Regions from separate parts of the Stutzerimonas sp. R40042 genome, predicted to be linked through region 3. Evidence: predicted binding sites of a transcription regulator. Region 3 holds the regulator's gene; each other region holds the start of a gene.
The links. Region 3 encodes FliA, which starts transcription of late flagellar genes. Its sites were predicted from a motif close to CTAAAGTTTNNNNNNNNNNNGCCGNTAA; they were not measured.
Positions count from the first base shown of each region.

Region 1 (9,764 bases), 1.2 Mb from region 3:
CGCGTCGTTCTGGCGCTTTCTCGGGGGTTGGCAGGTGCACTGGCATCCATCGGCCCGCCTGGACTATCGCTACTACTTCGTGCGGGGCGTGCTGAAGGTCGCGCTGGTGGTGCCTGTGGTTGCGCTGGTTGACCCATACATCCTGCGCTCCGGCGACTACGCGGCATTCTTCACCAATCTCTGGGGCGCGCGGCCGCAGCTGGGACAGCACCTGTCACTGTCGCTGCTCTACGGGCTTGGCGTGTTCATCATCAGCGACTTCGCCAGCTATTGGGTGCATCGCGCGTTTCACTGCGGCTGGCTGTGGGAGTTCCACAAGGTCCACCACTCGGCACCGGTGATGGTCCCGTTGACCGCCAGCCGGGTGCACTTTCTGGAGAAGATCGTCGGCCGGCTGGTAGACCTGGTGCTGCTCGGCCTCTACGCCGGCGTGTTCTGGTATGCCTGCGGCGGCGAGATCAGTCGCTACACGCTGTTCGGCGTGACCTATCTGGTGTTCATCTTTAACGCGCTGGCGTCCAATCTGCGGCACAGCCATGTCTGGCTGTCGTTCGGCCCGCGGCTCGAGCACATCCTCAACAGCCCGGCGCAGCACCAGATCCACCACAGCGACGCGCCGCGACATTTTCACAAGAACTTCGGCACCAACCTGTCCATCTGGGACTGGATGTTCGGCACGCTCTACGTCACCAAAAGCACACCAGAGGACATCCGCTTCGGCACCGCCGAGCAGGACGCGCACCGCTATCTGACGCTCTACAGCCTGATCGTGTTGCCATTTGTGGATACCGTCCGCAAGTTTCTGCCGGCGAGGGCGCCGACCGGCGCGGCGCAGCGCGGCAGGAGCTGAGTGCGGGACGGATTTGCTCGTACAATCGTGCGCCATCCGCGGCCGGGCAACGGAGCCCTGAGCCGATCTGCGCAACAAACGAGGGGAAAACCATGCCGACCTACGACTATCGCTGCGAAGCCAACGGTCAGGTTTATGAAGTCCGCCATCCCATGGCCCTGCGTCCGAAGACCTGGGGCGAGCTGCGCGCCGCCTGTGCGCTGGCCGAGGATGTGTCGATTCCAGACGATGCGCCGGTGACCCGGCTGATGACCGCCGCCGGGGTGGTGAACAGCCGGGTGCTGAAGAATCCGGAAGCGCCGGCATGTGCCCGCGGCGGTTGTGCCGGTAATTGTCGCTGAGCCATCGCCGCGTTTGACCGCGAGCCGTTGGCGGCGAGTCGGGGCCGAGTCGACGGTCGCTAATAACGCATCTTCAGCTCAATCTGTGCGGGATCCTCGGCGGTCACCTCGAAGGCGCTGTCCTCGTAGGACGGTGGGCCCATCACCTTGGGGTTGTTCGATAGCCCGTAGCCTTCGGTGGGGAACATGCCGAAGCGCAGGTCCAGCCGACCGTTGTCGTTCTCGTCGTGATAGGCCAGTACCGCGTAGCGGCCGGGCGGCACATCGTCGAATGTAACGGTCACCGTACCGGCTTCGGCCTTGGCCTTCCGTGCGGTGAAGGCCTGGTTGTCCTTGCGGAAGCTCTTGGCATCGGAATACACCGCCACGGCCACCTGGCCCCGATCATGTTGCAGCCCGTTGAGCGTGACCTGCAATTGCTGCGCATGTGCCGCAGGTGCGGCAAGGGCGAGGGCAATGCCCAGAGTCGAAAGTGTCTTCATGCTGTGCTCGTTCAATTCACGGTGGCTGAAGTCGCCGCCCTTCATGCAAGGGCCTGGCTGGCGGCGGCTGGCTCGATCGGCGGACATCTTCCAGCAACAAGCGAAGTGTTGTCCACGCACGCGATCCTGCTCAGGGTGAAAGACCTTCTATCACCTCGATAGGGAAGTTTCATGGTCGTCGCTACAGGGACGTTGTCGGACTACGTAACGCGTCTACATCGGGGCTTTGGCGCACGTGCGCTGGCATCCGGCCGTACCGGAACAGGGTAAGCCAGCGTTCCGCTCGCATTCGCCCTTCGATCCCGGTGCTACGTTTTCCTGAGCGGTGCCTGGGCGCACCTGGACCATAACCAGCCGTGAGGAACAGAAGATGAACGCCGAGTCTGGAGAAAACAATGCGAGTGGTGGTTGCCCCTTCGGTCATGGTGCCGGCACGCCACGCAAGCGCATCACCAACCGGGACTGGTGGCCCGAGGCGCTCAGCCTGACGTCGCTCAACCAGCATTCCCCACGCTCCAATCCTTACGGTGGCGATTTCGACTACGCCGCCGCCTTCAATTCGCTCGATCTCGATGCGGTGATCGCCGACCTGCACAAGGTGATGACCGATTCGCAGGACTGGTGGCCAGCCGATTTCGGCCACTACGGCGGCCTGTTCATCCGCATGGCCTGGCACAGCGCCGGGACCTACCGGATCACCGACGGCCGCGGCGGCGCCGGCGGCGGCCAGCAGCGCTTCGCCCCGCTCAACAGCTGGCCGGACAACGCCTCGCTGGACAAGGCGCGGCGCCTGCTCTGGCCGATCAAGCAGAAATACGGCCGCAAGCTGTCCTGGGCCGACCTGTTCGTGCTCACCGGCAACGTCGCGCTGGAATCGATGGGCTTCAAGACCTTTGGCTTCGGCGGCGGGCGCGCCGATACCTGGGAGCCGGAAGAGCTCTACTGGGGGCCGGAAGGCACCTGGCTGGGCGACGAGCGCTACAGCGGTGAACGCCAGCTGCACCCCGGCCTTGGCGCCGTGCAGATGGGGCTGATCTACGTAAATCCGGAAGGCCCCAACGGCAACCCGGACCCGAAGGCCGCGGCCATCGACATCCGTGAAACCTTCGCCCGCATGGCCATGAACGATTACGAGACCGTGGCCCTGATCGCTGGCGGCCATACCTTCGGCAAGACTCATGGCGCCGGCGATCCCTCGCTGATGGGGCCGGAACCGGAAGGCGCGGTGATCGAGGACCAGGGCCTGGGCTGGCGCAGCCGCTTCAAAACCGGCATCGGCGCCGATGCGATCACTTCCGGCCTGGAAGTGATCTGGAGCCAGACCCCGACGCGCTGGTCCAACTACTTCTTCGAGAACCTGTTCAACTTCGAGTGGGAGCTGACCAAGAGCCCGGCCGGCGCGCACCAGTGGGAAGCCAAGGACGCGCCGGAAATCATTCCGGACCCCTTCGACCCGAACAAGAAGCGCAAGCCGACCATGCTGACCACTGACCTGTCGCTGCGCTTCGACCCTGAGTACGAAAAGATCTCCCGACACTTCCTGGAGAACCCCGACGAGTTCGCCGACGCCTTCGCCAAGGCCTGGTTCAAGCTGACCCACCGCGACATGGGCCCCATCGGCCGCTACCTCGGCCCGCTGGTGCCGAAGGAACCGCTGATCTGGCAGGACCCGATTCCCGAGTGCGACCATCCGCTGATCGACGAGGGCGACATCGCCGCACTGAAGCAAAAGCTGTTGGGCACGGGCTTTTCCGTCTCAGACCTGGTGTCGGTGGCCTGGGCTTCGGCTTCGACCTACCGGGGTTCCGACAAGCGCGGCGGCGCCAACGGTGCACGCATCCGCTTCGCCCCGCAGAAGGACTGGGCAATCAACAATCCGCCACTGCTGGCCAAGGTGTTGGAGAAGCTCGGCGAGATCCAGAACGCGTTCAACGCTTCGGCCAGCGGTGGCAAGAAGGTCTCCATGGCGGACCTGATCGTGCTAGCCGGTTGTGCGGCGGTCGAGAAGGCGGCGAAGGACGGAGGCGTGGACATCAGCGTGCCGTTCACGCCAGGTCGGATGGATGCCGAGGAGGAGTGGACCGACGCGCAGTCCTTCGAAGCGCTACGCCCGGCGGCCGATGGCTTCCGCAACTACTACCACGAGTCCAGCTTCATGGCGCCGGAGGAAGCGCTGGTGGACAAGGCGCACCTGCTGCGCCTGAGCGCACCGGAGATGACCGTGCTGGTTGGCGGCATGCGCGTGCTGGGCACCAACGCCGGTGGTAGCCAGGAAGGCGTGTTCACCCAGCGCGTCGGCGTGCTGTCCAACGACTTCTTCGTCAACCTGCTGGACATGAAGAACGAGTGGACCGCCACGGAGCACAAGAACCGCTTCCAGGGCCTGGACCGCAAGACTCGCCAGCCCACCTGGACGGCCACCCGCGTCGACCTCATCTTCGGCTCGCAGTCGGAACTGCGTGCCCAGGCCGAGGTGTACGGCATGGCCGATGGCAACGAGAAGTTCGTCCACGACTTCGTCAAGGCCTGGGACAAGGTGATGAACGCCGACCGGCTCGACATCGGCAAGCCGGCCGACAACTTCAGCCAGAAGCTCTCGGCGTAAGAAGGGCGGCGGCGCCTCAGGCGCCGCCGCAGCGCCACATCGGTTTTCACGCCGCCGCATCCCGGCCGGCAGTTACCCGGTAAAGCGGCGGCTATACCGCACTAGCGATCTGCTCGCGCAGCCATTGATGGGCCGGGTCGCGATGGGCGCGCTCATGCCAGAGCATGGCCATTTCGTAGCCGGGAATCTCCAGCGGCGCCTCGACGACCTGCAGGGCGGCGCCCTCAACCAGCCTTTCGGGCAGCATGGCCACCAGGTCGGTGCTCTCCAGCACCGAGCGCAGAAACAGAAAATGCGGCACCGACAGCACCACGCGTCGTTTCAGGCCATGCCCGGCCAGGGCGTCGTCGGTGGCAGCGTGAAAGCCACCGCCGTCCGGCGAGACGATCACCTGATCCAGCGCGCAGAACTGCTCCAGCGTTGGCCGTCGCCGCAGGCGCGGATGCCTGGCACGGCCGGCCAGTACGTAGCGCTCGGTGAACAGAACGCGGCGGCGCAGGTTGGACGGCGAACCATCGACGGTGTGCAAGGCGAGGTCGATATCACCCTGTTCTGCCTGGCGGGCGATGCGCGAAGGCTGCATCTCGACCACGGCGATGCGGGTGCCCGGTGCGGCGGATCGCATGCCGGCCAGAGCGGGTAGCACAATCGCGGACTCGCCATAGTCGCTGGCTGCGATGCGCCAGACGTTCTGCGCGGCGCCAGGGTCGAACGGGCTGGCTGGGGCGACGGCTTGCTCCAGCGCCTCCAGCGCCAGGCGCAAGGGCTCGCGCAACGCTTCAGCCCGTGCGGTCGGGCGCATGCCTCGCGGCCCAGGTATCAGCAGAGGATCGTCGAAAATGTCGCGCAGCTTGGCCAGGTGCACGCTCACCGAGGGCTGGGAAAAATTCAGGCGCTCTGCGGCGCGGGTGACATTGTGCTCGGCCAGCAACACGTCCAGGGTCACCAGCAGATTCAGATCGAGGCGTCTGAGATTATTCACGGCAATACCTGAGATATGGCTTATTCATTTCAAACATACCTCGGCAAGCCACATTCTGCAGCCGTCCCGCTAAGGAGGTTTCCCATGAATGTTCTGCTTGTTTATGCCCATCCCGAACCGCGCTCGTTGAATGGCGCACTGAAGGAATTCGCCGTCCAACGTCTGCAAGCGGCCGGCCATCAGGTCCAGGTTTCCGACCTGTATGCCATGGGCTGGAAGGCCGCGATCGACGCCGGCGACAACCTGGATCGCGACCCCGAAGCGCGTTTCGATGCTTCCGAGGATTCCCGCCGCGCGTTCGCCAGTGGCCGGCAGAGTCCCGATATCGCGGCCGAGCAGGACAAGCTGCGCTGGGCGGATGCGCTGATCCTGCAATTCCCGCTCTGGTGGTTCTCGATGCCGGCGATTCTCAAGGGCTGGGTCGACCGGGTATATGCCTACGGTTTCGCCTATGGCGTCGGAGAGCACTCGGATGCGCGCTGGGGCGATCGCTATGGCGAGGGTTCGATGGTTGGCAAACGGGCGATGCTGATCGTGACTACCGGTGGCTGGGATTCGCACTACAGCCCGCGGGGGATCAACGGGCCCATCGAGGACCTGCTATTCCCCATCCATCACGGCATCCTGCATTACCCGGGCTTCGATGTGCTGCCACCGTTCCTCGTGCACCGCACCAGCCGTATCGACCGGGCTCGATTCGATACACTCCGCGACGAGCTGGGCAAACGCCTGGACGACCTCTGGCGCACTGAGCCCATCGCCTATCGCAAGCAGAACGGCGGCGACTACGATATTCCGGCGCTGACGCTCAGGGCCGAGGTGGCGCCAGAGCAGGTCGGCTTCGCCGCGCATGTCGAACAGCCGTAACAGCTCCAGGGGCTGGGGTCGTGTTTTGCCGTTACGTCGTCAAAGTTCCTTGGCGAACCGCTCGACCGCGCTGACCACCTGCTTGGCGGCGTCCTGAATCTCGACGATCACCGCACCGGCCTGGTTGGCCAGCCCCAGGCCCTGCACCGCCTGTTCGCGGCTGGCGAACATGTTGCGCACCGCCTCGTCGGCCAGCGCCTGGTTCTGTTGCACCACATTGACGATCTCGTCGGTAGCGGTGCTCGTGCGCGCGGCCAGCTGCCGAACCTCGTCGGCCACCACCGCGAAACCGCGACCCTGGTCGCCAGCCCTGGCCGCCTCGATGGCCGCGTTCAACGCCAGCAGGTTGGTCTGTGCGGCGATGCCGCCAATGGTCTGGACGATGGAGCTGATCAGCAGCGACTGCTTGCCGAGCGCCTCGATGCCATCGGTGGCGGACTGCACCTGGTCGGTGATCTTCTGCATCGTCACCAGGGTGTCCTTCACCACACTGGCGCCGCGCTCGGCACTGACGTCGGTCTGCAGCGAGATGTCGTAGGCGACGCCCGCGGCTTGTCGCACCTCGGCTTCACGCATGACCTGATCGGTCACCACGTTGGCGAACTTGACCACCTTGTAGAGGTTGCCTTCGGTGTCGTGCACCGGGTTGTAAGTCGCCTCCAGCCAGACCTCACGGCCATTGCGGTCGACACGCCTGAAACGGTCGGCGATGTACTCGCCGCGATTGAGCTTCTGCCAGAAAGCCTTGTAATCGGCCGAAGCGGCATCTTCCGGCATGCAGAACAGGCTGTGGTGCTTGCCTTTTAGCTCCGCGAGCGAATAGCCCATGGTCTGGAGGAACTGCTCGTTGGCCGTGACCACCGTTCCGTCCAGATTGAACTGGATCACCGCGGTCGAGCGCAGCAGGGCGCTGATGAATGCCTCGTTCTCCTTCGCCCGGTATACGGCCTCGCTGATGTCGCTGCCGAAGCCCTGAATATGCGAAAGCTTTCCGTCGGCGGTTGCGATGGGATACCAGTGGATCTTCAACCAGGCGAGGCTGCCATCGGCTCGCAGGTAGCGATAGTCATCGCTGATCGGCTCGAGCTTGGCCACGGCGGCGCGAAAGTTGTGAAAGCAGGGCAGGTTCTTCACATAGGGCGGAACGATTTCGGCCAGAGGGCGGCCTTGGAGGTGCCCGTGCGAGTAACCCAAGGTTCGGGCGAATCGATCATTGAACGCGCAGATCCTGGAATCTGCATCCAGCGTGAGCGAGAGCATGTCACTGTTCATCTTGCCCATGAGCTGACGCAGGATTGCCAGCTCGGCATCCTTGGCTTCCAAATCCTTTTTCAAGCGGCTGTTAAACATGCAGGGCATCCAATCGATCTAGTTGTGCTTCCGATATCGGCGAAGAGTGCGGGCGCTTGAGCGACTTCCATGTCGCGTCAGCGAAAGCCGTGGAACCGACGCAGTGCGTGCCGAAGCGGAACCATCAAAGGTGGCGATTACCACGCGTTCGTCTTCGCCCCACATGTGATATGAGCCGTCCTAGCCCTCAGAGCTGAGCTGATCGCCAACTGCCTTCTTGTCGATCACCGACCACACATTGCGGATCTTTCCCTCGAGGAACTCGTAGAACACGTTTTCGGTAAAGACGACTCGCCTGCCATTCACCGCAAAGCCAAACAGCTCGCCTGTGGGGGTGCAATCGAACCGCAGCTGTGCCGCCACATGGGGCGGTTCGACGATGAGCAGCCCGATATTGAACTGCAGGTCGGGGATCGTCCGAACGTCGCCGTCGAGCATCTGGCGATAGCCGTCCAGCCCGACGAACTGGCCGTTGTAGTGCACCTCGTCATGGACGAAGCGCTCCAGCTCCGCCCAGCGCCTGCCGTTCAGGCAGGCGATGTAGCCCCGGTAGCAATCAGCGATCTCCTCTCCAGTCATGATCGTCCCCCGCAAAGAAAGCCCGACAGTCAGGCTAGCGATTGGCTCGATATACGCCAGTCCCATCTACCGGCCGCGCTCGCTGCGGTTATCCGATTACCTGGTCAGTCGAGCACCACGGCGTGGCCCTCCAGCGGATTGATGTCGCCTTTGATCAGGGATTCGGCCAGCGCCTGTGCCGCTTCGAGGCCGGCGTGTTCGTTCACCTGCATCCAGGGCTGCTGCGCATCGCTCACCTGAGCGATAAAGGCCAGCTGCGCCTCGTTGAAGCGGCGGGTCACCTCGGCGGGGCCCCAGTCGGCGTTGCGTTTCTTGATCTGATAGGGCGCGAAGTAGGGCTGTGGCTGCGGACCGGCCAGCGTTGCGTCCGTCTTTCTGTATTCGTGGTTCTGGGCTGACCCGGCGAAGCAGTCGTACACCAGGGCATCCTTGAAATGGCTGTGGATCTGCCGGCGTAGATCGGCGCTGCCGGAGAAGTCGACGTAGAGCGTGGGCACGCTCGGGTCCAGCGAAGCCAGCTGGTCGTAGCCCAAGGCCTGATGGTAGCAACCCAGGCCTTGCACGAAGTCCGTGTTGCCGGCGGAAGTCAGCCCGATCAGCTGCACGGCCGGGTTGTCCTGCAGGCAGAACGCCGTGCCGTACGCGGTCTTGCTCGAGGCGCTCGACATCAGGATCTGGCGCGCGCCGAAGAAGGCGTTGTCGTCGAGGAAATCGGCCAGCATGAACGAGGTGATGAATAGCGGCCGCAGCAGCATCTGATAGTTTTCGCTCTCTGCGCGGTAGGCGGCGTCGCTGCTGATGCGCTGGTACTGGTTGTAGGCCGAGGTGAGTTCGAGTCGATGCTCGGCACCGTCGTAGAAACCGCGCTCGGAAACGCGCACCGGCTGCATGACGACATGGCTGGCGATCGGCCAGAAGCCGTAGAAGCGTTCGCCCTTCGCCAGGCCATCGACGGTGCTCTCCACGACTTCGGCGAAGCCCCATGCCGGCATGTGGAACCACTCGCCATCGCCGGTGGGGTAGAAGTCCCAATAGCGCAGGTGTGGCGTCTCGCCGAATGCGGCGTAGGTGACATTGTTCGTGGTCAGTGCCAGCCGGCTGATACGCAGCAGGGCTTCGCCGGGTTTCAGCTCGGGTATCGGTCGGGTCTGAATGCGGGTCTGCTGCATGTCTTTCTTGTTGTTCTGCAACTGGCGGATGACGCTCATCGATGGCACCTTGGGTTCGTAAATGGACGGCTTTGACTCTATCCCTTTCGTTTCACCGCCGGGTTCGGATTTCATGAGCACACGATTGCCGAGCGCCAAGCCGCTCAAACGGCCGACTCAGCAGCGCGCCAAGGCCACCGTTCAGGCGATTTTCGACACCTATGTTCGGATATGGCAGCGCGACGGCTGGGCTCGATTGACGACCCGAGCGGTCGCACTCGAAGCCGGCGTGGCCATCGGCACGCTGTATGACTACTTCCCCAACAAGCATGCGCTGCACTCGGGCTACGTGCGCTATTGCGTCGAGCAGCTGCTGGAGGCCATCGAGGCGCAAGCGGTAGCGCCAACCGCGCTTGCCTGGCCCGAGCGCATTCGGCGACTGGTCCGCACCCTTGCCGGGGTCGAGTCACGGCGGCCCTGGTTCCACCCGGATATGCTCGAACTGGAAACGCTGGTGGCCGAGCCCAAGCATCAGCGTCGGGCCTACGAGGATCTGTTGG
Region 1 covers NZ_CP113258.1:1,754,142-1,763,905, forward strand. Annotated here, with positions in the region: gene OUY36_RS08415 (sterol desaturase family protein) at 1-850, shown strand, start outside; gene OUY36_RS08420 (zinc ribbon domain-containing protein) at 943-1,191, shown strand; gene OUY36_RS08425 (DUF2141 domain-containing protein) at 1,251-1,673, opposite strand; gene katG (catalase/peroxidase HPI) at 2,044-4,278, shown strand; gene OUY36_RS08435 (LysR family transcriptional regulator) at 4,370-5,260, opposite strand; gene OUY36_RS08440 (NAD(P)H-dependent oxidoreductase) at 5,345-6,127, shown strand; gene OUY36_RS08445 (methyl-accepting chemotaxis protein) at 6,167-7,477, opposite strand; gene OUY36_RS08450 (ester cyclase) at 7,658-8,056, opposite strand; gene OUY36_RS08455 (DUF2855 family protein) at 8,161-9,264, opposite strand; gene OUY36_RS08460 (TetR/AcrR family transcriptional regulator) at 9,338-9,764, shown strand, end outside.
Region 1: a site for FliA is predicted at 7,511-7,538, ahead of OUY36_RS08445 (methyl-accepting chemotaxis protein). Genes of this name have one in related genera too.

Region 2 (9,764 bases), 2.2 Mb from region 3:
GAATCAGGCACAGATGACCGACGCCTCGATGCTGGTGGTGATCTGCGCGCAAGTCGACAGCTGGGAAAGGAATGTTCGTCGCGTCTGGGACGGTGCACCGAGCGAGGTGCAGGATTACATGGCCGGTGCCATCGATGCCTACTACCGTGGCAAGCCGCAGGTCCAGCGTGACGAGGCCATGCGCAGCTGCGGTCTGATGGCGCAGACGCTAATGCTCGCCGCTCGCGCCAAGGGCCTGGATTCCTGCCCCATGGATGGCTTCGATTTCGAGGCGGTCGGCAAGCTGATCAACCTGCCGGACAACCATGTCATCGCGCTGATGGTCGCGGTGGGCAAGCGCGCCGCCGAGCCGAAGCCGCGCGTCGGCAAGTTGCCGTTCGATGAGGTGGTCATCCGCGATCGCTTCTGAGTCTTCTGGCGAAGGGCGCGCAATGCGTCCTTCCGCTGGGCCCGCTTTGCCCTCTTCAAAGCCTCATCCGGCCCGCCCAAGGCCATCGCTGGGCTGATGGCCACGCGCTCCGACGACCGGCCGCACATGTCAGCCGCTTTGCAGTACCGTCTCCCTCCTTTTGCTACCCTCCGGCCTCCAGTCAAGGGAGTGACTCAGCATGATCGAACAGACGCTCGAACAGACATTCGGCTACGACGGCTTTCGTCCCGGCCAGGAACGGGCCGTTCGCGCCGTGGTGGCCGGCCGCTCGGCGGCCGCGATCTTTCCCACGGGGTCGGGCAAGTCGCTGTGCTATCAGCTACCGGCGCTGCTGCTGCCACATCTCACCCTGGTGGTCTCGCCGTTGCTGGCGTTGATGCAGGATCAGCTGGCCTTTCTGCAGCGGCATGGCATCGCCGCCGGCAGCATCGACTCGGCCCAAAGCCGCGAGCAGGCCAGCGAAACCATGGCGCGGGCCAAGTCCGGCGAACTGAAGATCCTGATGATCTCGGTGGAGCGATTGAAGAACGAGCGTTTCCGGAATTTCATCAGCCAGGTGCCGATCTCGCTGCTGGTGGTTGACGAGGCGCACTGCATCTCCGAATGGGGGCACAACTTCCGCCCGGATTACCTCAAGCTTCCCGACTACCAGCGCCAGTTCAACATTCCCCAGGTACTGCTGCTGACTGCCACGGCGACGCCGCCGGTGATCGCCGACATGCAGGCCAAGTTCTCGATCGCCACGGACGACGTGGTGACCACCGGCTTCTACCGGCCCAATCTCAATCTGCTGGTGGAGCCGGTCAGCGGCTTGCACAAGCAGCGCCGGCTGGTGGAATGGCTGTCGGACAGGGCCGGGCAGCCGACCATCGTGTACGTCACCCAGCAGAAGACCGCCGAGCAGGTTGCCGAGCACCTAGCGCAGCGCGGTTTTCCTGCCAGCGCTTATCACGCCGGCATGGCTCACGAGATGCGTGAGTCGATCCAGCGCCGCTTCATGGCCGGCGAGCTGAACTGCATCGTCGCCACCATCGCGTTCGGCATGGGCATCGACAAGGCCGATATCCGCAACGTGGTGCACTACGACCTGCCCAAGTCGGTGGAGAACTACAGCCAGGAGATCGGCCGGGCCGGGCGCGACGGGAAGCCGTCCGATTGCCTGGTGCTGGCCAATCGCGACAGCCTCAGCGTGTTGCAGAACTTCGTCTACGGCGATACGCCGGAACGCGAGGGCATCCGCTGCGTGCTCGACGAGCTGCTGCAGGCCGGCGCCGGCGGGCAATGGGAGTTGATGCTCAACCAGCTGTCGGAGCAGAGCAACATCCGCCAGCTGCCGCTGAAAACCCTGCTGGTGCAGCTGGAGCTACGCGGCATCATCGCCCCGCGTTTTGCCTACTTCGCCGAATACCGCTTCAAGTATCTGCTCGAGCCCGAGGTGCTGGTGGCGAAGTTCGAAGGCGAGCGGCGACAGTTCGTCGAGGCCATCGTGCATACCTCGGCGCGGGCGCGGACCTGGTGCACGCTGGATTTCGACGCGCTTTATGGGCAGCACGGCGCCGACCGCGCCCGGGTGGTCAAAGCGCTGGAATATTTCCAGGAGAAGGGCTGGATCGAGCTGGAGAGCAAGCAGATGACCGAGGTCTACGCGCTGCTCGACGCGTGCTTCGATGCCGAGGCATTGAGCGGCGAGCTGCACGCCTATTTCAAGCAGCACGAAGCCAGCGAGATCACTCGCATCGACAACATGCTGGCGCTGTTTGAGTCGCGCGAATGCCTGAGCCAGCGGCTGGCGGCCTATTTCGGTGATCGCCAGGCGCCGCAGCGCTGCGGGCATTGCTCGGTCTGCCGCGGTCAGGTGGCGCGCCTGCCGGAACCGCCGGCACTGGCGCCACTGGAGCAGATCGACCTGTCCGCGCGCTGCGCAGAGTTCAGTCAGCGCTACCGGCAGCTCAAGGGCGGTGCGCCCAGTGCCGAGTGCCTGACGCGCTTTCTCTGCGGCGTCAGCGTGCCGCTGTTCACCAAGCTCAAGGCGCGCCAGCTCCCCGGTTTCGCCTCGCTGGAGGCCTACCCCTACGCCGAGGTCCGCGCGCGCTTGGAAGGTTAGCGCGCGGTCAGGCCGATCAGCCGGTCGGCGACGCCCTTGGTCTGGCGTGACGTGCCGGCGGTGAGGTTGCTTGAGTTTTCTAGCGCATCGAGCAGCCCGGTGAGCGAGCCGACACCGGCCGACTGGGTCTCGATATGCTGCGCCACCGCGCGAATCTCGCTGGCCAGGCGATCGATGTCGGTGCCGATCTCCTCCGCATTCTTGCCGGTGATTTCGGCCAGCTTGCGCACCTCGTCGGCCACCACCGCGAAACCTCGCCCCATATCGCCGGCGCGCGCCGCCTCGATCGCCGCATTGAGCGCCAGTAGGTTGGTCTGCCCGGCGATCTGCTGGATGGTCTGCACCACCGACTGGATGCGCTGGCTGGACTGTGCCAGGTCGCGGGCGCTGCTGACCACCTCGTCGGCCTGGTGAACCATCTGCTTGACCGAGCTGCCGGCCTGTTCGATGACGGTACCCTGCTGGTTGATGTTCAGGGTCAGGTCGTCCATTGACCCGTGCAGTTCAGTGGCGCACTGACTCAGCTGTTCGGACATCGAGCGGCGTTCCTCGTCGGCCTGCGAGAGCACCTGACCGAGGTCGGCGAGGCCGCGGAACACCGGCCGGATATGCTCGTCCAGACCGTTGATGTCCACCGCGCTACTGTAGTCCTGGCGCTTGAACTGCTCGATCTGCTTGACCACCACCTGGCTCAGGCCGGTGAGTTTCTTGATCTGCCGGCGCAGGAAGAACGCCTTGAATTCACCGTGGTAGGCGATGAAGTTGTCGGTGTACTCATCGTGGAACTCGTCCTTGCCGTTGGTGCGGAAGAAGAACACCGCCGTCAGTGTCTGGTTGAGATTGAGGCCGAGGATCTCGCCGAAGGTCGAATAACCGGCCACCGGCACGTCATCGAACACCGGGTCCATGCTGCCGAGCGCTCGTTCGTTGTTCAGCCGGCGCAGGATGCAGTCGTTGAGGATGCCCACGATCGGCTTGCCGGGCTTGTTGCGCATGAACTGCTGATAATCGCGGCGCGTGGTTTCGGCCAGCGGGGTGCGCTTGACCATGATCAGCTCTTCGCCCGGCGCCACGTCGCAGAACAGATGCACGCGCTCGTTGGCGAAGTCGATCTGCGAGATCGAGCGGACAAACACCTCCTCGCCGACGCGGATGGCGAAGGAATAATCGGCGAGTCGCTGCTCCAACTCCTGCGGCGCGCATTTGAGTGCTTCACAGAGCGCCTGGACCATGCTGCGAATGTTGCCACGAGCGTCGACCACCTGGCTGATGTAGCGATCCTCCAGGGAGGCGCTGAGCACGCTCAGGCTGAGCGGCGTCGGCTCGAAGTTCTGGCTCTTGAACACGCCGAAGCGTACGTCTCGCGCGCACTTGAGGAAGACGATCAGCGCATGGTTCTGGTAGCTGCGCTGGCCGTCGTGGAGTTGTGTGCGCTGGAAATCCAGCTTGCCGCCCGCCGAGCCACCGACGAACAGGCAGGGGAAGCGCCCGGACTCGTACAGGGCCTCCATGAAGAACGACTCCGAAGCGGACAGACCGTCGAAGAAGATGTTGGCCAGGGTGTCGCGGTAGTCGATCTTCATCGTCACCTGCAAACGCTTGATCGAGGCAGTCAGGCGGGCGATACGTTCGGCCATCGGCAGGCGCTGGCCGCCGCTGCGGATGTCTTCGCTGGCCAGCGGCACATGCACCACCTCGGCCGCTGCAATGACGCTCGCATCGAACAGTTGCAGGACGACGCCATCCCACTGGCCGCTCGTGGCGCAATAGAGTTGGCGGTTCTGGCTGGAAAGCTCGCCAGCGGTGCTGCACAGGCTCATCGCCGCATGCGGGAATCGCTGGCGCAGTTGCCGGGCCACCGTGTCGATGTCCACATGAGGCGACACGAATCCCGCTACATAGGTCGGCTCGAAGCGAAGTCCGGCCAGCGCTTCGGCTAACTGCCGGGCACTAACGTGCAGGCTGCAGACACCAGAGGAAGAGCCGGCACCGGCCTTGAAGCGGGAGAACAGGGACATGGTCGTTACTCTCATGTTGGGGCTGCTGGCATCGGGCAGCTTGGAAATGCGCCGTGATGCTGAACTTCTAAGCTTGGATATCGACAGCCAGAGTCAGCGCTTGAGCACCGTTCGGCGTCTCGCCTGATGCCGTGAACGTAGCGACTGCCACCAGCGCTGACCATGCCTCGATAGTTGTTGTACGAAAGTACTGATATATCGCTCAGCTTCTTCGTCGAAAGGCCATCTCGTTATGTCTGAGAGTGCAGATGTTGTTGTCCTTTATTACCAACGATCAAACGGCATGGGCTGCTGTCGCAGGTGATTCTGCCGGTCGTTGCATGCACGGATGCCTATTTGGTTATAAGCGGCTCAATAACTAAGAGAATTAAAGTTATTCGATTTGTGGCCGACTTCCTGAAATAACGAGGTTGGTTCTATCTAATAGGTTTCAGCGGATCTGGTTATAATTGCCCTTTTCTTTATTGGGTGAGTTAGTGATAGCTGTTATTTATATTTAAAGTGTTTATTTAAATATCTCTTGTAACTTATTGATTTTTTATCTTCAGGTTTGCCGAATATGAACGACAAGCGCATCCTGCGGTGCCTTGCCTTGTGCGCCGCTCTCTTCCTGTTGCCCATCGCTTCCCAGGCCAGCAGCCGAACCGTGCAGTTGCAGGCATCCGATCCGCATACCGCACGCTCGCTGCTGCTCAATGCCGAACTGTATCGCCCCGAAGGCAGCGGTCCCTTCCCGGCCATCGTGTTGATGCATGGCTGCGGCGGTTGGCAGCCAGCCGTGCGCGATGGGTTGCGCACGCATGCCGAATTTCTGCGCGACAGTGGCTTCGTCGTGCTCAACCTGGACAGCTTCGGCCCGCGTCAGTACGGCGGAGGCAAACTCTGTTCGAACAACCCGGCCCTGTATCGGGCACTGTCCTATCGCACCAGCGATGCCTTCGATGCGATGCGCTATCTGGCCGGTCAGGACTTCGTCGCGGCGGACAATATTTTTCTTATGGGGCAGAGCAATGGCGGCGCCGTGGCGATCCGTGCTGCCAAGGAATCCGCCCCGCAGCGTTATGGCAACGGCGAGGCCGCTTTCCGCGGCGTCGTGGCCTATTACCCCTGGTGCGGTGAGCTGGGGCGTTCACGAGTATCGCTGAGTGCGCCCCTGCTGATCCTCGCGGGCGGGCGCGACAACTGGGTGCCGGCGAGCGAATGCCAGGGCGTGCGTGGCGAGGGGGCACCGCTGGAGGTGAAGGTCTACCCCGATGCGGCGCATTCGTTCGACCTGCGCCTGCCACCGCAGAGCTTCCAAGGCAAGCTGATCGGGGGTGACCCGGCCGCGACCCTGGACAGCCGGGACCGGATGCTGCGGTTTCTGCTTGGCAACCTGACGCAGGAGCAGCAGCTGGCACGTGCTGCGCGCAATGGGCGAAACGTGGCACTGGCCAACTGAGGCGCTGGCGGGAGCTCAGCGATCGAACGGCAGGCCCGGCTCGAACGAGATCAGCGTGTAGGTGATCCGGCCATGAGGAAAATCCGCCTGCAGGAATACCGGCCCGCAGAGACGGTCCAGGCGGCATGACAGCCGGGTTGGCAGCCAGGGCAGCGAACCGCTCGGCTCGCTGACAACGGCCAGGCCATGCCCTTCATTGTCCGGTGCCGCGGTGCAATGGCAGCGGACCCGCACGAAGGGCTTGGAGCGATAGGGCGCGAGAAACCGTGGCAGCCCACTGCGCATGCGCGACGCCAGCAGCGGGGCGAGGTCGTCCCACTTCATTCCTGGCGCCGCTGCATAGGGTATCGATGGTGCCGCCAGCGCCAGCAGCCAGAGCAAGGCCGTGCAATCTTGCTGCACCTCGCTGATGCGCCAGGCGTCGGGAGCCAGTTGCACGGTCATCTGCCCCCCACGCTCGCCACGCAGCAGGTGCTGGCCGGCGGCGTCGAGAGTCACGTTGATCCGCTCGGTGTCGCCCTGACGCCCGAGGATTCCCTTTGGCAGCTGTCCTTCCGTTTCGATGCTCCAGACTGCGATGCCCGGGGCTGCGCTGGCCAGCAGTGCCTGCACGTTGGGGTTGGCCGGTGCCGGCGAGAGCAGCGTGCCTTGTGAGGGCATCGCGGTCGCATGCCAGTGCTGGAATGGCTGCGTGATGTCCGGCGCCGTGAGGAAGTTGGCCAGCCGAAAGGCGATCGTCGGTGCGCTCGGATAGGCTTCTGCCTGGCATTGCAGGTGCACGTGAGGTGTCGGTGAGCGTCCGGAGTTGCCGATGCGCGCGATGAATGCGCCGACCTCCACCCGTGCGCCGGGGCTGACCAGGATCGAGCCCTGTTGCAGATGCGCCAGTAGCGCCCAGCCGCCTTGGTCGAGGCGGATCATTACGTAGTTTCCCCAGTTATCTGCATAGTTGCAGATGCCTGCAGGGTTGTCGCTGACCCCGTCGTGGATACGCTCGACATAGCCCGATCCCGGAGCCATGACCATACCGTCGAAGGGCCCAGGTTCGGTGGAAGCGGCAGGCTGGAAATCCAGGGCATGGCGCCAGGGGCCGACATGGCTGAGCAGGCCGTCTTCACCCTGCGCGATGCGTGACTTGCCGCACAGCGGCACGATCAGGAACGGGCCGCTGCCGCTGCGCCGTGACCAGTAGTCCAACCGCTGCCATGCGGCTTCTGGCGACAGCTCCATGGTTCGGTTGCGGCGCACGAGAAAGTTTTCGGTCATACCCAGCGCGCTTAGCGCGACCCAGATCGTCAGCGCCGAGGCGAGCGGCAGATAACCGATCGCGGTATAGGGCGAAAGATGCTGAAAGCCCGCGGCCAGCAGCGCTGCCGAGGCGCCACCTAGTGCTGCCAGGGGCAGGCTGATGCGGCTGGGAACCAGAAAGATCGCGCCGAGGGCTGCACCCGCCAGAAACGAGTTGTAGGCCGTCGGCATCCAATAGAAGACAACGCCCAGCTGGTTCAGCTGGACGGCAGTGACGATTCCGGCGATCCAGCCCAGCGTACCGGCGAAGAAGGCAAGCCGGGACCAGAGCAGAACGGCCAGCGCGATGATCATGCCGATCCCCAGAGTGGGGGAGAACAGCAGGGCGCCGAGGGTGCGGAAGTAGGTCACCAGCCACTGCTGGAGCGTCTCCGGCACCGGCCACCATTGCATCGACGCCATGGCCGAAAGCGTCCAGTGCGGAAAGATCGCGAACAGGAACACGGAGACCATGCAGTAGCTGACCACCAGCGGCGGCAGCCCGGCTCGCAAAAGCGGACGCAAGGTGGCTGTCGCCAGGATCGTGGTGGCGCTGACGGTGCAGGCCACCACGAGAATCTGGGCCTCGACGGCGAGGCCTGAATACTCCGTCAGCCATGCCGCGGCGATTGCCGCGAGCAGGGCGTTGGCTTTGAGATTGCCCTCGGCCGGGGAATGGTCGCGAATCTGGAACAGCCGCAGGATGCCCTCGGCCAGCACGGTGCCGAACAGGGCGAAGGCGGCGAAGCGCAGATTCTCGAACAGGCCCAGCCAAAGCAGTGCACCGATCCAGGGATGCGGAATCAGAAAGGCGCCGCCGAGTGCCGGTCCGAGGATCGAGACGAGCGGCGTCGAGAAGCGGTGGACAGCATGCGCAGAGCCATCGCTGGTGGCCGCTCCGAGGTTCGGCGCGTCCATCAGCGTTCAACCAGGCTGGCCGGTAGCCGTTCGAGCCGCTGTACCTCTTCCAGGGTTTCCGCGGCGCGGATCAGTTCGGGTACACCGCTTTCGGTGATCAGCACGACGGCCGGTCGATAGGCGATGAACTGCATCGACTGACTGAGGTTGTAAGCGCCCACCGGGTGCACGCTGAGCACATCACCCACCTCCAGTGGCGGCAGGTCGATATGGTCGCGAATCACATCGATCGCCATGCACAGCGAGCCATAGATGCGCGAGGGCATGGGCGGTTCGTTGACCAGGCGCGAGGGCCGCACCTCGAAGCGGTACCAGGCGCTTGTGTAGAGCAGGTTGATCCCGGCATCGACGATGTAGTTGACCTTGCTGTCCTCGCCAGCGATCAGTTGTTCCTTGTAATCACGGGCGGACAGGCCTTCGTTTTCCGCACGTTGGCGATGGATGCCCTTCACCGCCACCACGCTGGTCAGCAGGTAGCCAGCCTCGTCGACCAGATGACGTCCGGTTTCCAGTCGCAGGAGCGGCCGCTTCTTTTCCGGCAGACGGTTGAGCACCTCGGTGATGGCGTCGGCATAGGCTTCGATCGGTGGCACGATCTGCTCGGCCGGGCCGGTCATGCCATGCAGCAGGCTGTTGGACGGAAAGCCACCGCCCAGGTCGAGGCAGTTGAGCAGGTGGCCGTGCTTGCGCTGGATGGTGTCGCGCAACGCCAGCAGCTTCTGCGTCGCGGTGCGGTAGGCCGAGGGCTCCAGAATGTAGGTGCCGATGTGCGTGTGCAGCGTATGCAGACGCAACCTGGGGTTCTTCACGATGCGCTCGGCGGCGCGCTCCGCTTCTCCATTGGCCAGGGCGAAACCGAACTTGGACCAGACCGGCCGAATGCCCGCGTCGAGCCACACGCGTATGCCCACGTCGAGCGGCTTGCTGCGGTCGCGGGTCAGCTCCTCGATCAGGCTCAGCTCGTCCCAGTTGTCGATGTGCAGTAATGCTCCTTCGTCGATGGCGCGGCGGAGGATGGCGCGCGGTTTGTACGGCCCGTTGAAGACGATGTCCGGCCCGGCAAAGCCCAGGTAGCGGGCCTTCTCGTACTCGAAATCCGAAACCACTTCGGCGATCCAGCCTTCCTGGTGCAGGATCTGGCAGACGGCCTGCAGGTGGTTGGTCTTCAGCGACCAGGCGAAGCTGGTTTTCGGGTAACGACGGCGAAATGCCTCACGGGCATGGCGCGCCTTGGTGCGTAGCGCATGCTCGGAGAAGACGAACAGCGGCGAACCGAAGTCGGCCACCAGCGCCGGGATCGGATTGCCGTCGATCTCGAACAGTGTCGGCGCGTGAACGCCGCGGGCGAAGCTGTTGCGCTCGGCCGCCGCATATGGGCTGTTGCTGCCCAGCTCGTTGCTGATGAGCGGTTGGCTGTAGTCCTGAGTCACGTCGAATCACCTCGAGGTTATCGTGCACTCGTCTGCGATGCAGACGCGCTGGCCGCTGATGGTCATTTGCGCCACCTCGGCGATATCGGTTACCAGATCGATGCTGTGGCGGATGAACATCTGCCCCGCGGTGCAG
Region 2 covers NZ_CP113258.1:434,108-443,871, forward strand. Annotated here, with positions in the region: gene OUY36_RS01865 (nitroreductase family protein) at 1-409, shown strand, start outside; gene OUY36_RS01870 (RecQ family ATP-dependent DNA helicase) at 609-2,534, shown strand; gene OUY36_RS01875 (methyl-accepting chemotaxis protein) at 2,531-4,552, opposite strand; gene OUY36_RS01880 (dienelactone hydrolase family protein) at 5,112-5,993, shown strand; gene OUY36_RS01885 (urea transporter) at 6,009-8,198, opposite strand; gene OUY36_RS01890 (hypothetical protein) at 8,198-9,628, opposite strand; gene OUY36_RS01895 (carbamoyl-phosphate-synthetase) at 9,635-9,764, opposite strand, start outside.
Region 2: a site for FliA is predicted at 4,630-4,657, ahead of OUY36_RS01875 (methyl-accepting chemotaxis protein). Genes of this name have one in related genera too.

Region 3 (9,764 bases):
GAGATGTCTTCGAAGTTCTTCGGCAGATAGTCCACCGCGCCGGCATCCAGCGCATCGAGGGTGACCCGCGCGCCTTCGTGTGTCAGCGAGGAGAACATCAACACCGGCGTCGGACAGCGCTGCATGATCTGCCGCACCGCAGTGATGCCGTCCATCATCGGCATCTCGTAATCCATGGTGATGACGTCCGGTTTCAGCGCCAGCACCTGGTCGATCGCCTCGCGCCCGTTGGTGGCGGTGCCGACGACTTGAATATTGGGATCAGAGGAAAGGATTTCCGAGACACGCCGGCGAAAGAAACCGGAATCGTCGACGACCAGGACCTTGACTGCCATACATCACTCCTAGCGGCAGCGCGCCCCTCCCGGAACGGCGCTGCCTGACCGAATCAAATCCTGCGTGCGTAGCGCTTGAGCATGCTGGGAACGTCGAGAATCAGAGCGATGCGGCCATCGCCGGTGATGGTCGCACCAGACATACCGGGCGTACCCTGCAGCATCTTGCCCAGCGGCTTGATGACCACCTCCTCCTGCCCCACCAGTTGATCGACGACGAAGCCGATGCTCTGGTTGCCGACGCTGAGAATCACCACATGACCTTCGCGCTGCTCTTCCTGAGCAGCATCGTGAACCAGCCAACGCTTGAGGTAGAACAGCGGCAGCGCCTTGTCGCGCACGATCACCACTTCCTGGCCATCGACGACATTGGTCCGCGACAGGTCCAGGTGGAAGATTTCGTTGACGTTGACCAGCGGGAAGGCGAAAGCCTGGCTGCCGAGCATGACCATCAGGGTCGGCATGATCGCCAGGGTCAGCGGCACCTTGATCACCACCTTCGAGCCCTGGCCCTTGGTGGAGAACACGTTCACCGTACCGTTGAGCTGGGAAATCTTGGTCTTGACCACGTCCATGCCGACGCCACGACCGGACACGTCGGAAATCTCGGTCTTGGTCGAGAAGCCCGGCGCGAAGATCAGGTTGTAGCACTCCAGATCGCTCAGGCGATCGGCGGCATCCTTCTCCAGCATGCCTTTCTCGACAGCCTTCGCGCGCAGGACGTTGGCATCCATGCCCTTGCCGTCATCGCTGATGATCAGCAGGATGTGGTCGCCTTCCTGCTCGGCCGACAGCACCACACGGCCGGTACGCGGTTTGCCGGCCGCCTCGCGCTCCTCGGGCATCTCGATGCCATGGTCGACGGCATTGCGCACCAGGTGCACCAGCGGGTCGGCCAGGGCTTCGACGAGGTTCTTGTCGAGGTCGGTTTCTTCGCCCACCAGTTCCAGGTTGATCTCTTTCTTCAGGCTGCGCGCCAGATCGCGTACCAGCCGCGGGAAACGGCCGAACACCTTCTTGATCGGCTGCATGCGGGTCTTCATCACCGCGCTCTGCAGGTCGGCGGTGACCACGTCGAGGTTGGAAACGGCCTTGGCCATTGCCTCGTCGCCGCTATTGGAGCCCAAGCGCACCAGACGGTTACGCACCAGCACCAGCTCGCCGACCATGTTCATGATCTCGTCCAGCCGCGCGGTATCGACGCGCACCGTGGTCTCGGCCTCGGCCGGAGCCTTCTCGGCCGCGGCTGGCGCGGCGGGCTTGCTCGCTGCGCCAGCCACCGGCTTGGCAGCAGCCGGACGAGCCGGCTCAGCCTTGGCGGGAGTCGGTTTGGTCGGTGCCTTTTCTACCGATGCAGCCGCGGCGGATTCGCTGACGCCGACCGGGCTGGCGCCGACCACTGGGGGTTCGAACTTGCCTTTGCCATGCAGCTGATCGAGCAACGCTTCGAACTCGTCATCGGTGATCTCGTCGCTTGCACCTGCCCCACTACTGGCCGTTGCAGGTTCGGCAGCCGCCGGCGTGGGCGCTGCGGTGGTTGCCGGCTCGAATTTGCCCTTGCCGTGCAGCTGATCGAGCAGTGCTTCGAACTCGTCATCGGTGATCTCGTCGCTTGCGCCTGCCCCGCTACTAGCAATCGCAGGCTCGGCAGCCGCCGGCGTGGTCGCTGCGGTGGTTGCCGGCTCGAACTTGCCCTTGCCATGCAACTGATCGAGCAACGACTCGAACTCATCATCGGTGATTTCGTCAGCCACGGTGCCTGTATCGGCGGATGCCAGCGGCTCGACAGCGGGCGGTTCGATCGCATCCAGCAGCTGCTCGAAATCGCTGTCGGCGCCTTCGCTCACAGGCTCGGCGATCGCCTGGGGCGCTGCGGCGGCAGGTGCTTCGTCGTCGGATGCAGGCTCGGCCAGACGGGCCAATGCGGCCAGCAGTTCCGGCGAGGCAGGAGTAGGTTCGACGCGTTCACGGACCTGGCTGAACATCGCGTTCACGGCGTCGAGCGCCTGCAGAACGACGTCCATCAGTTCGGAATCGACTCGACGCTCACCCTTGCGCAGGATGTCGAAGACGTTTTCGGCAATGTGGCAGCATTCCACCAGCTCATGAAGCTGAAGAAAGCCCGCACCGCCCTTGACCGTATGGAACCCGCGAAAAATCGCATTGAGCAACGCCATGTCATCGGGGCTGCTTTCCAGCTCCACGAGTTGCTCGGACAATAGTTCGAGAATCTCGCCGGCCTCTACCAGGAAGTCCTGGAGAATTTCTTCATCGGCGTCGAAGCTCATATTCACTTCCCCTAAAAGCCCAGGCTTGAAAGCAGATCATCGACATCGTCCTGGCCGGAAACGACGTCTTCACGCATATCGGCATGCATCTGCGGACCTTCACCATTGGAAGGCGATTTTTCTTGTTTTTTCTTCTCTTGCTCGGCGCGCATGGCATCACGGTCGTGCTGGATGCCAGCCACGCGGTCGACCTGCCCCGCCATCAGGACGAGATTGAGCAGATTGCTTTCAAGCTCGGTGATCAGTCGGGTGACACGCTTGATGACCTGGCCGGTCAGGTCCTGGAAATCTTGGGCCAGCATGATTTCGCTGAGGTTCTGCGACAGCTGGCTACCATCGTTCATGCTGCGCTTGAGGTACTGGTCGATGCGCTTGACCAGCCCACGGAACTGTTCAGCATCCATTTCGCGGCGCATGAATCGCTGCCAGTCGGCCGTCAGGCTCTGGGCCTCGTAGCTAACGTAGTTGACCAGCGGCGCCGATTCCTCCACCAGATCCATGGTGCGGTTGGCGGCCTTCTCGGTCATCTCCACCACATAGGACAGGCGATCGGTCGCGTCGGTGATCGGTGACGGATCGCCGCCAGTGGCACAGGTATCCATCTCGAGTTTGACGATGGCGTTGTGCAGCTCGCGGGTGAGCTTGCCGACTTCCTGATAGAGACTGTGATTACGCGCCTGGCTGAGTTCATTGAACATCTGCGTCGCTTCATCGAAGCGGCCCTGCTGCAGGCTTTCAATCAACTTAGGGGCGTTGGCCTTCAGAGTCGCTTCGAACTCTGCCAGGCTCTGATCTGCTTGCGTCATAGTGCCCTCGCGGCGTTGCTGCTTCAGCCGTTGACGCGCTCGAAGATCTTCTCGATCTTCTCCTTGAGCACCTGGGCAGTGAAAGGCTTGACCACATAGCCGTTTACGCCGGCCTGTGCCGCCTCGATGATCTGGTCGCGCTTGGCTTCGGCAGTGACCATCAGCACCGGCAGGTGCTTGAGGCGCTCGTCGGCACGCACGGTACGCAGCAGATCGATACCGCTCATGCCCGGCATGTTCCAGTCGGTGACGAGAAAGTCGAAGCTGCCGCTCTTGAGCATCGGCAGCGCGGTGGTGCCATCGTCCGCTTCGGCGGTGTTGGTGAACCCCAGGTCACGCAAGAGGTTCTTGATGATTCGTCTCATCGTCGAGAAGTCATCGACGATGAGGATTTTCATGTTCTTGTCCAAGTCGACCTCCGTAAGTCCCAAAATGCCTCAGCAAACCGAGCACGTCATACCGCAAACAATCGTCAATTGGCGCGCCATTCACCGAGGCGCGCACGCAGGCGCGCCGCACACTGGCTATGCAACTGGCTCACACGCGACTCGCTGACTCCCAGCACCTGACCGATTTCCTTCAAGTTCAGCTCTTCGTCGTAATACAACGACAGCACCAGCTTCTCGCGCTCCGGCAGGTTGGCGATGGCTTCTGCCAGCGCCAACTGGAAACGTTCGTCCTCCAGATCGCGGAAAGGCTCGGGGTGCGTGCTGCCGGCATCCTCCTGCAGCTCGCCATGCTCGCCTTCCTGCAGCAGGTCGTCGAAGCTGAACAGTCGGCTGCCGAGGGTATCGCCGAGGATGCTGTAATACTCATCGAGACTAAGCTTAAGTTCGGCCGCAACTTCATGATCTTTAGCGTCACGACCGGTTTTCGCTTCGATGGCGCGGATCGCCTCGCTGACCATGCGCGAGTTGCGATGCACCGAGCGTGGCGCCCAATCGCCCTTGCGCACCTCGTCGAGCATGGTGCCGCGGATGCGGATGCCGGCGTAGGTTTCAAAACTGGCGCCCTTGCCGGCGTCGTACTTCTTCGCTGCTTCCAGCAGTCCGATCATTCCAGCCTGGATCAGGTCGTCCACCTGCACACTCGCAGGCAGACGCGCCAGAAGGTGGTAAGCGATACGCTTGACCAACGGCGCGTACTGATCGATCAGGCGATATTGAGCATCCTTTGCCTGAGCCTTGCTGTAATACATAGCGGATCCGGCACCTGTCATTCGTGGCTTTCTGAAGCGGGACTGATGAGGCGCTCGACGAAGAATTCGAGATGGCCGCGCGGGGTAGCGGGCAACGGCCAGGTATCGATCTTCTGCGCAATGGCCTTGAAGGCCAGCGCGCATTTGGAGCGCGGATAGGCTTCATAGACGGCACGCTGCTTTTGTACCGCCTTGCGTACGGCCTCGTCGTAGGGCACGGCGCCGACATACTGCAGCGCCACATCGAGAAAACGCTCGGTGACCTTGGTCAGCTTGGCGAACAGGTTGCGACCTTCCTGGGGTGCATGCGCCATGTTGGCCAACACCCGGAAACGACTGATGCCGTAGTCACGGTTGAGCAATTTGATCAGAGCATAGGCATCGGTGATGGACGTGGGTTCATCTGTGACGACCAGCAGCACTTCCTGCGCGGCACGCACGAAGCTGACCACCGAATCACCAATACCGGCCGCGGTATCGATGATCAGCACGTCCAGCTCATCGCCCAGCTCACTGAATGCCTGGATCAGACCGGCATGCTGCAGGGACGACAGCTGTACCATGCTCTGCGTCCCGGATGCCGCGGGCACGATACGGATACCGCCGGGGCCCTGAATCAGCACATCGCGCAGATCGCACTCACCGGCGATCACATCGGCCAGGGTTCGCTTGCTGGTCAGGCCAAGCAGGACGTCGACGTTGGCCAGACCCAGGTCGGCGTCGAGCAACACCACACGCCGGCCCAGATCGGCCAGCGCCAGCGCCAGATTGACCGACACGTTGGTCTTGCCGACGCCACCCTTGCCGCCGGTCACCGCAATCACCTGTACGGGATGCATACCCATGTTCACACGCCTATATCTTGCTGGGGCCATACGGCCGGCGATGCGCCCGCATGGCACGCATCTGGTTCATTCTGGTACCGCACTCGCTTGATCATCCGGCCCGCCGTGACGAGCCGTTGTACAACCCGGCGAACATGTCCGCCATGGCCTCTTCGCTCGGCTCCTCGCCTGATTGCAGGCTTACCGCACGGCTGACCAGCTGGTGGCTACGGGGCAGATGCAGGTCATCCGGAATCCGCGGGCCATCGGCGAGGTAGGCTATCGGCAAATGCTGGCTGATCGTGAGACCGAGCACATCGCCGAGGCTGCCTGCCTCGTCCAGCTTGGTCAGGATACAACCCGCCAGGCCGCAGCGACGATAGTTGTGCCATGCCGCCTTGAGTACCTGACTCTGGCTGGTCGCCGCCAACACCAGATAGTTCTTGGATTTCACACCGCGATCCGACAGCGCTTCGAGCTGCTTGCGCAAGGTCGGATCGCTGGCCGGCAGGCCGGCGGTGTCGATCAGGATCACGCGCTTGCGGGCCAGCGGCGCCAGCGTCTTGCTCAATGGCTGGCTCGGGTCGATCTGCAGCACCGGTACGTCGAGGATACGCCCAAGCGTCTTGAGCTGCTCCTGCGCGCCGATCCGGTAGTTGTCCATGCTCGCCACGGCGATGTTCTGTGCGCCGTACTTGAGTACGTAACGGGCCGCGAGCTTGGCCAGGGTGGTGGTCTTGCCAACACCGGCCGGGCCGACCAGCGCAATCACTCCGCCCTCTTCCAGCGGCTCCTGCTTGCTGACCTTGATCGCCTGCGCCATATAGGCCAGCACCATGCGCCAGGCCTGACGCGGATCGTTGATGGTCGCGACCTTTTCCAGCAGGCTGCGCGACAGTTCGGCCGGCAGGCCGAGGCGCTGCAGCCGACGCCAGAGGCTGGCCTGCTGCGGACGGCGGCTCTGCTCCTGCCCCCAGGCGATCGAGCCGAGCTGCACCTCGATTAGCTCACGCAGACCGTGCAGCTCAGAATACATCGCCTCGATCGCGCGCGGATCGACGGCGGCGGACGGCGCGGCAGCCGGCTCGGGCTGAGCGCTCGGCGCCACGGCGGCCGGCTTCTCGTCAAGCAGTTGACGATCCTGCATCTTTGCCTGCGGCGCGGCGCTCAGTTCGGCATGGGCACTGGCCAGGCGCGATTGCGTCTTGCGCAGCTCAGCTTCAAGCGCAGGATTGGGCTTGGTCGCTGCCGGCGCGGACTGCATCGGGTAGTCGAGTACGGCCGTCAGCTCGACGCCACCGGCCACCCGGCGATTGCCGATGATCACGGCATCGGCGCCCAGCTCGTCACGCACCATCTTCATGGCGATGCGCATATCGGCGGCGAAGAAACGTTTGACCTGCATGGCCTGTACCCTCGGTTAATTCTGACCCACCGTCGAGACGATGGTGACCTGCTTGTTGTCCGGTATTTCCTGGTAGGCCAGAACATGGATGTTCGGCACTGCCAGCCTTGCGAACCGCGACAGCATCGCCCTGACCGGGCCGGCGACCAGCAGAACCGCCGGTTTGCCGAGCATTTCTTGACGCTGTGCCGCTTCTACCAGAGACCGTTGCAACTTTTCGGCCATTCCCGGCTCCAGCAGGATGCCGTCATCGGAGCCCTGCCCAGCCTTCTGCAGGCTATTGAGCAAGATCTGTTCCAATCGGGGCTCGAGGGTGATCACAGGCAGCTCCGGCTCTAGTCCCACAACGTTTTGCACGATTGCGCGGGATAGCGCAACGCGCACCGCAGCCACCATCGCGGCGGGATCTTGACTCTTGGCGGCCACGTTGGCGATGGCCTCGGCGATGGTGCGGATGTCGCGCACGGGGACCTGCTCCTGCAACAGCGCCTGCAAGACCTTGAGCAGCGTGGAGAGCGACACCATGCCAGGCACCAGCTCCTCGGCGAGCTTGGGCGAGCTCTTGGCCAGCAGCTGCAGTAGCTGCTGCACTTCCTCGTGTCCCAGCAGTTCGTGCGCATGCTTGTACAGCACCTGGTTGAGGTGCGTGGCGACGACAGTGCTGGCATCCACCACCGTATAACCCAGCGACTGTGCCTGATCGCGCTGGCTGGTCTCGATCCACACCGCCTCGAGCCCGAATGCCGGATCCTTGGCGGCAATGCCGTTGAGTGGGCCGAACACCTGACCCGGATTGATCGCCAGTTCGCGATCCGGATAGACCTCCGCCTCGGCCAGGCTCACGCCCATCAGCGTCAAGCGATAGGCGTTGGGTAACAGGTCGAGGTTGTCGCGGATATGAACCGAAGGCATGAGAAAACCCAGGTCCTGCGAGAGCTTCTTGCGCACACCCTTGATTCGCGCCAGCAGCTGCCCTCCCTGATTACGATCGACCAGCGGGATCAGACGATAGCCGACCTCCAGGCCGACCATATCGACCGGAGTCACGTCGTCCCAGCCCAGCTCCTTGGTTTCGGCGGCTCGTTGCGCGGGCAGCATCTCCTGCTGCTTCTGCACCTCCTGCTCGGTCTTCTTGACGGACTGCTTCTGGCGGTGCCAGATCCAGTAGGCACCCGCTGCAGCCGCGGCACCAAGGCCGAGGAAGGACATATGCGGCATGCCCGGGACCAGCCCCATGGCAATCATGATCGCTGCCGACACCGCCAGCGCCTTGGGCGAGGCGAACATCTGCCGCTGCACCTGCTGCCCCATATCCTCCGAACTGGTGACACGGGTCACCATGATGGCTGCTGCGGTGGACAGCAGAAGGGAAGGAATCTGTGCGACCAGACCATCACCAATGGTCAGCAATGCATAGACCTGGCCTGCCTCGCTGAAGCTCATGCCGTGCTGCGCCATGCCGATGCCGACGCCGCCGATCAGGTTGATGAAGAGAATCAGCAGGCCGGCAATCGCATCACCGCGCACGAATTTCGAAGCACCGTCCATAGAACCGTAGAAGTCGGCCTCCGAGGAAACCTCGCTGCGGCGCTTCTTGGCTTCTTCCTGGTCGATCAGGCCGGCGTTGAGGTCGGCGTCGATCGCCATCTGCTTACCGGGCATGGCGTCGAGGGTGAAGCGTGCGCTGACTTCCGAGATGCGTCCGGCGCCCTTGGTGACCACGACGAAGTTGATGATCATCAGAATCGCGAAGACGACGATACCCACGACGTAATTGCCGCCGATCACCACGTTGCCGAAGGCCTCGATCACGTGGCCGGCGGCCGAGCCGCCTTCATGGCCGTTGATCAGCACCACCCGGGTCGAGGCAACGTTAAGTGCCAGGCGCATCAGGGTCGCGACCAGCAGGATCGTCGGGAAAACGGCGAAGTCCAGCGGCCGCAGCGCATAGACGCTGACCAGCAGCACGACAATCGACAGCGCGATGTTGAAGGTGAACAGCAGATCCAGGAGGAGCGGCGGCACCGACAGCATCATCATGCCCATCATCACGAGCAACAGCAGCGGTACGCCGAGATTGCCACGCCCCGCGCCTGCCAGGCCGTTGCGAATATTGACGAGTTGCGTGCGATCCACAGAAACCCCGGAAATACAGAACGAATTCTTGACGCGAAATGCGCCCTGCCGGGGCTATAGCAAGAAGGGGTCCAACTCTTTGCCGCATTGGCTACCAGCGCGCTCTATACCGCGGGGCGGTGCGAACGCCGTGCAGCGTCGGCAGTCACAGTTGCTACCGGTGGCACTCCGTCGCCGTCTGCGCAAAAGGAGCTTTCAGATGAAACAGTGGATCATCGCCGCCCTAGCCGGCTGCACCGCCTTCGCCGCCCAGGCGGAAACGCTGAACGTCGAGATCAACGCCGTCACCGCCCAGGGGATCGGAGAATCCGTGGGCAGCGTGAAGATCGAGAGCAGCGAGTACGGCCTGGTGTTTCGCCCCGAGCTGACCGGGCTGCAGGCCGGCCTGCACGGCTTTCATATCCACGCCAAAGGCAGCTGCGAGCCGGCCGAGGTAGACGGCAAGCCGACTGCCGCCGGTGCCGCCGCCGGCCACTGGGATCCGAAGAACACCGGCAAGCATGGCGAGCCCTGGGGTGATGGACACATGGGCGACCTGCCAGCGCTCTACGTCGACAGCGACGGCAAGGCCAGCCAACCGGTACTGGCGCCGCGCCTGAAGAGCCTGGGTGACATCAAGGGCCTGGCGCTGATGGTCCATCAGGGCGGCGACAATCACTCCGACCATCCGCAGCCACTGGGCGGTGGCGGCGCGCGTGTCGCTTGCGGCGTAATCGAATAAGCGCTGCGGCCGGGCGACGCAACCCGTCACCCGGCCGGATCACTCGTCGCG
Region 3 covers NZ_CP113258.1:2,930,607-2,940,370, forward strand. Annotated here, with positions in the region: gene OUY36_RS13770 (protein-glutamate methylesterase/protein-glutamine glutaminase) at 1-335, opposite strand, end outside; gene OUY36_RS13775 (chemotaxis protein CheA) at 389-2,623, opposite strand; gene OUY36_RS13780 (protein phosphatase CheZ) at 2,635-3,429, opposite strand; gene OUY36_RS13785 (chemotaxis response regulator CheY) at 3,453-3,827, opposite strand; gene fliA (RNA polymerase sigma factor FliA) at 3,902-4,627, opposite strand; gene fleN (flagellar synthesis regulator FleN) at 4,645-5,472, opposite strand; gene flhF (flagellar biosynthesis protein FlhF) at 5,564-6,856, opposite strand; gene flhA (flagellar biosynthesis protein FlhA) at 6,872-8,992, opposite strand; gene sodC (superoxide dismutase family protein) at 9,192-9,713, shown strand; gene flhB (flagellar biosynthesis protein FlhB) at 9,753-9,764, opposite strand, start outside.